DNA from 2 places in the Salinispora pacifica DSM 45544 genome. Region 1 is predicted to be linked to the other one. Evidence: riboswitches for the same ligand, from Rfam matches in the RefSeq annotation. Region 1 holds a riboswitch; the other holds the start of a gene.
The links. A riboswitch is a leader RNA that binds a small molecule or an ion and turns the genes downstream of it on or off. The one in region 1 is predicted to bind thiamine pyrophosphate.

Region 2: it holds a riboswitch for thiamine pyrophosphate, as region 1 does, so the genes downstream of both, SALPAC3_RS0120460 (ECF transporter S component) here and SALPAC3_RS0118120 (thiamine phosphate synthase) in region 1, are expected to answer to the same signal.

Annotation. Positions count from the first base shown of each region.
Region 1 covers NZ_KB905359.1:3,948,103-3,950,996, reverse strand. The annotation lists gene thiO (glycine oxidase ThiO) at 1-665, opposite strand, end outside; gene SALPAC3_RS0118120 (thiamine phosphate synthase) at 659-1,285, opposite strand; TPP riboswitch at 1,280-1,389, opposite strand; gene SALPAC3_RS0118115 (aldo/keto reductase) at 1,532-2,500, opposite strand; gene SALPAC3_RS0118110 (ABC-F family ATP-binding cassette domain-containing protein) at 2,517-2,894, opposite strand, start outside.
Region 2 covers NZ_KB905359.1:4,443,171-4,446,064, reverse strand. The annotation lists gene SALPAC3_RS0120475 (metal ABC transporter permease) at 1-11, shown strand, start outside; gene SALPAC3_RS0120470 (ArsR/SmtB family transcription factor) at 50-358, shown strand; gene SALPAC3_RS0120465 (alpha/beta fold hydrolase) at 362-1,192, opposite strand; TPP riboswitch at 1,297-1,402, shown strand; gene SALPAC3_RS0120460 (ECF transporter S component) at 1,475-2,071, shown strand; gene SALPAC3_RS0120455 (ABC transporter ATP-binding protein) at 2,139-2,894, shown strand, end outside.

The sequences.
Region 1 (2,894 bases):
GGGCGGACGGGCAGCCCGGTCAGGGCAGCGGAGCCACAGCCGGCCGCGACGACCGTGGTCCCCGCTGTCACCTCGGTCAACTGCTGGACCGGCGTCGGCACCAGCACTCCCCCGGCCCGCTCGGTGGCGGTGCGCAACGCCGACACCAACCGCCGCGGGTCCACCTGGTGGTCGGTGCCGGCGTAGGCGCCACCCCGCATCCGGGGTGACAGCGCCGGCTCCCGGTCTCGAAGCTCGGAGGGGCGCAGTGGGGTGACCGGCAGCCCCAGCCCCTGCTGGTACGCCCAGAGCCGACGGGCCACCGCAAGATCGTCGGTGGTGAGCCCGACCATCAGGGTGCCCTCGCTGCGGTAGCCGACGTCGGTACCGGAGGCGGCGGCCAGCTCCGCGGCGAACGCCGGCCAGCGCGCCGCCGACTCGGTGAGCAGGCCAGTCAGCTCGTGCTCCCCGAAGTACGCCTCGGCGACCGGCGCGAGCATCCCCGCCGCGGCGTGCACCGCACCCGAGCCGGGATCCGGGTCGTGTACGACGACCCGCAGCCCGCGGGCCGCGCACCGCCAGGCGATGGCCAGGCCGATCGGCCCGGCCCCGACCACCGCGACGTCGGGAGTGGACAGCGAGTTCCGGTTGCCGCCCCGGGGGGTACCCGGCAGTTTGCTCACCACGTCAGCGCCTTGATCAGTTCGGCGGTGGTCCGGGCGGGGTCGGCGGCGTGCGAGAGCGCGCCGATCACCGCCACTCCGTACGCGCCCGCGGCCCGCAGGGCCGGCACGTCCGCTGCGGTCACCGCCCCGATGGCGATCACCGGCACGCTGACCGCGGCGGCAACCGCCCGTACCCCCGCCACGCCGATCGCGGGCGGCAGGCCGTCCTTTGAGGTGGTGGAGTGGACCGGCCCGACCCCGAGGTAACTGGCCCCGGCGACGACCGCCTCGACAGCGGTGTCCGCGTACCGGGCGGTGGCGCCGAGGACAGCGGCGGAGCCGAGCACCGCGCGGGCCGCCCCGACGGGCAGGTCGTCGGCGCCCACGTGTCCACCGGCGGCACCAACCGCCAGGGCCACGTGTAGCCGATCGTTCACCAGGCAGGTCGCACCGTACGGGGCGCAGAGCGCGGTCACCTGGCGGGCCAGGTCGTACGCCTGCCGGTCGGTCGCGTCGTCGGTCACGCGGACCTGGACGACCAGTTCGGTACGGGCCACCGACAAGGCGGCCCGCACCACGGTGAGCGGGTTGCGCCCAGGTCTGGTGTCGGTAATCAGATGTAGACGCCCAAGGGACGACACGGCAACTCTCCTCCCTGCGCCGGCACTACCCGGATCAGGTTCAACGGTCGGGGGCTCTCAGCCCCCCTCTCAGCCCGGTTTACCGGGCTCCCGTGGGTTACTACCCACCACCGTACGGCAGGCGCCGTGTGGCTGCCAAGACGGCGTCCTCGGCGCAAGTGTGCGGACCGGCCGCTGCCGGAGCCGGCCCGGACACGAATCGGCCTCCCACCATTGAGACGATGGGAGGCCGAGATTCTCCACTCGCTAGCTGTCGAGTACCGCCCGCAGGGCGGCCAGGTCGTCGGCGTCGGGCACCCAGGCACCGGCCGCCGCGTTGGCCCGTACCTGGTCGGGGGTGGTGGCACCGGCGATCACCGAGGCCACCGCGGGCTGGGCGGCGAGCCCGCCGATGGCGACCTGAAGCAGGCTGAGGCCGCGCTCGGCCGCGTAGGCCTCGAGCGCCTCGATGGTGTCCCAGTCGGCGGCGGCCAGCCGGGCCGCGTACCGGCCGCCACCGGCGAGGCGACTGCCCGACGGCGCGGCCTCGCCGCGCTTGTACTTGCCGGTGAGCAGGCCGTTGGCGAGGGGAAAGAAGGGCAGCAGGCCCAGCCCGAACCGCTCACACGCCGGGACAACCTCGGCCTCGACACCCCGTTGGAGCAGCGAGTAGTGGTTCTGGGCGGAGATGAACCGGGTCGACCCGCGCGAGCTGGCGGTCCAGTCCGCGTCGGCGATCTGCCAGCCGTCGAAGTTGGAGTTACCCAGGTAACGCACCTTGCCGGCGGTGACCAGATCGTCCAGTGCGGCCAGCGTCTCGTCGATCGGGGTGCCGGGGTCCGGCTCGTGCAGCTGGTACAGGTCAATGTGGTCGGTCTGCAGCCGACGCAGCGAAGCCTCCACCGCCCGCATGATATAGCGACGGGCACCGCGGGCACCGTAGTCCGGTCCGTTATGGCCGTCCATGTCCATGCCGAACTTGGTGGCGATCACCACATCGTCCCGGCCTCCCTTGAGCACCTGGCCGAGGAGTTCCTCGGAGCCACCCGGCGGAGCACCATAGATGTCGGCGGTGTCGAAGAAGTTGATCCCGGAATCGAGGGCGGCCGCCACCACCGCCCGGGTCCCGTCCAGGTCGACCCGGCGGCCAAAGTTGTTGCAGCCGATGCCGACCGCGGACACCACGAGCCCGGAGTCGCCCAACCGGCGGTACGTCATCTCAGTCACGAGATCCACCCTATGCCGCCCGCGCTCAGGCCACCTCCCAGACCGGCTCGGCGGCCTCCACCACCTCGCCGTCCCCTTGGAACAGCAAGAATCGATCAAACGAACGGGTGAACCATCGATCATGCGTCACCGCCACCACCGTCCCGGCGAACGCGGCCAGCCCCGATTCGAGCGCCTCCGCCGAGGCCAGGTCCAGGTTGTCGGTCGGCTCGTCAAGCAGCAGCAAAGTCGCCCCGGACAACTCCAGCAGCAGCACCAGGAACCGAGCCTGCTGGCCGCCGGAGAGCGTACCGAACCGCTGGTCCCCCTGCCCGGCCAGCTCGTACCGGGACAGCGCGGCCATCGCCGCGTGCCGATCCATGCCGGCGCGGTGTTCGTCGCCCCGCCAGAGGATGTCGACCAG
Region 2 (2,894 bases), 500 kb from region 1:
GTCGGTCCTGACCAACAGCGCACCCCTGGGGTTGGTTACCGTTACCCCTGTGAGCAGCGAGTCCGGCTACGACGCCTACGAGGGGGCGAGCGAGCTGCTGCGCGCCCTCTCCGCCCCGATCCGGCTGGCCATCGTCAGCCAACTCGCCGAGGGTGAACGGTGCGTACACGAATTGGTTGACCAGCTCGGTGCCGCACAGCCGCTGGTCTCCCAGCACCTGCGGGTGCTCCGCGGTGCCGGGGTGGTGCGGGGTTCCCGGCGCGGACGGGAAATCGCCTACACGTTGGTTGACGAACACGTCGCGCACATCGTGGCGGACGCGGTCAGCCACGCCGGCGAGCACACCACCCCCGCCTGAGGCTCACCTCGGATCCCGGACCCGGGCCACGATCGCGTCCGCGAGCGGCGCTGGTGCCCGGTCCGGAATCCAGTGGCTCACCCCGGTCAGCTCGACGAAGCGGTAGTCCCCGGTCACGTGGGCGGCGCAGGCCGCGGCGGCGGTGCGGCCGATCGCGATGTCCCGGTCGCTCCAGACGTACGTCGTCGGCACCGACACCGGCCCGACGGCCGCCAGGTCCCTCCGGGACATCGCCCGGTACCAGTTCAGGGCGGCACTCAACGCGCCCGGAGCGAGCATCGGTTCGACGTACGCAGCCACCCGGTCGGCGTCGCCGGCTCCGGCCAGCATCCGGCGCAGCCCGGTCGCCCGTCGGGCCAGCAACACCGCCTCCGCCGTCCCTTTCCGCCGAAACAGCCGCATGTACGCCGAGCGGGCCCGCTGGGACCGATCGGTGCTGAGGGCATGGGCCATGGCTCCCGGGTGCGGCACGGAGACCGCGGTCAGCGAGCGCACCCGGGCCGGATGCCCGGCAGCGAGGGCCCAGCTGACCACCGCGCCCCAGTCATGCCCGACCACGTGCGCGGCGGCGACGCCGAGGTGGTCCAGCACCGCCACCGCGTCGCCGACCAGCTCACCGAGGCGGTACGCGGAGACCGCCGCCGGACGGGCACCGGGCGAGTAGCCGCGCTGATCGAGTGCGTACGTGCGCAACCCGGCGGCGTGCAGGAGCGGCACCACGTCGGCCCACTCCCCGCTGTGTTGGGGGAAGCCGTGCAGCAGAAGCACCGGCGGGCCGGCCGCCGGGCCACCGACGCGGACATCGAAGGTAAAACCGCGGACATCGACACCCATGATCGGCAGCCTACCCCGGCCCGACCGAAGTAACCCCGGTCAAGCTGCACCGATGTCACTTTGTTGAAAGATCTTCGGAGGTGCTAGCGTCGGTCGCACATTTTCACCTCCGACAGGGGAGCGCACAGCGCTGAGAGTGTGGGCAACGCCCCACAGACCCTCGAACCTGATCTGGGTAATGCCAGCGCAGGGAGTTCGGTCGGCCTCCAGGCGTGCCATCGTCCGGCCTAGCCGGAATGGACGTGCCCTCCCCTGCTCTCCCGGAGCAGACAGGGAAGAACGATGAGTAAAGTCACAACAACGACCAAGCGCTGGCGCACCGTCGATGTGGTCGTCGCCGCGGTCATCGCCGTCACCTTCGGCGTCATCTTCTGGGCCTGGGGGCTACTCTGGAGCGTCGCCACCCCGGTGTTCGCCTTCTTCCCGCCGGCCCAGGCCATCATGTACGGCGTCTGGCTGATCCCGGCGGTGCTGGGCGGCCTGGTGATCCGCCGCCCCGGTGCGGCGCTCTTCTGCGAAATGGTGGCCGCGATCGTGTCCACCCTGCTCGGCTCCGAGTGGGGCAGCATCACCATCCTCCAGGGTCTGGCCCAGGGGATCGGCGCCGAGTTGGCCTTCGCCGCCTTCCGCTACCGCTCCTTCCGGCTACCCACGGCACTACTCGCGGGGGCGCTGACCGGCCTCAGCGCGGCCCTCTTCGACTTCTTCGTCTGGAACAGCGAGTACGCGCTGGGCAGCTACCGGATCCCGTACGCGCTGCTGACGATCGCCAGCGCCACCGCCATCGCCGGGTTCGGCGCCGAGAACCTGACCCGAGCCCTGGCTCGGACGGGCGTGCTGGACCTGTTCCCCGCCGGCCGCGAACGCACCACCATCTGAGCACCGTGTCGATCGGGAGGTTGGGGCCGCAGTCCGCGGGTCAGCATCCAGCTCCGGGGCGGCGCCGGTGAGCGCGGTTCGGTTGCGGGGCTTCGGGTGGCGGCACGCGGGGCGGAAACGGTGGGCCGTCCGCGGGCTCGACCTGCGGATCGAGCACGGCGAACGGGTCCTGCTGTTGGGTGCCTCCGGGGCGGGTAAGAGCACCCTGCTCGCCGCGCTGGCCGGGCTACTTCCGGAGGACTCCGGCGAGCGGGAAGGCACGGTCGAGGTCGACGGCCGGGACCCACGCACGGCCCGCGAAGAGGTCGGCCTGCTCTTCCAGGACCCGGAGACCCAGCTGGTGATGGCGCGCTGCGGCGACGACGTCGCCTTCGGCCCCGAGAACCGTGGGCTACCCGCCGAGCAGATCTGGCCCCGGGTGGACGAGGCCCTGCGCCGGGTTGGTTTCCGCTACGGCCGGGACCGGCCGACCGCCGCGCTCTCCGGCGGCGAACAGCAGCGCCTCGCCCTCGCCGGGGTACTCGCGCTCCGCCCGCGTCTGCTGCTGCTCGACGAGCCGACCGCCAACCTGGACCCGGCCGGTGCGGCGCTGATCCGCGACGCGGTCGCCGCGGCGCTCGATGCCGACACCACCCTGCTCCTCGTCGAGCACCGGCTCACCGAGGCGCTGCCGCTGGTCGACCGGGTGGTCGTGCTGGCGCCGGGCGGCGGCGTCCACGCCGATGGCACCCCGCAGGCGGTCTTCGCCGCACACGGCGAGGCGCTCGCCGCCGAGGGGGTCTGGGTGCCGGGCCATCCGGTGCCGCCGCGGCCGGCCACCACC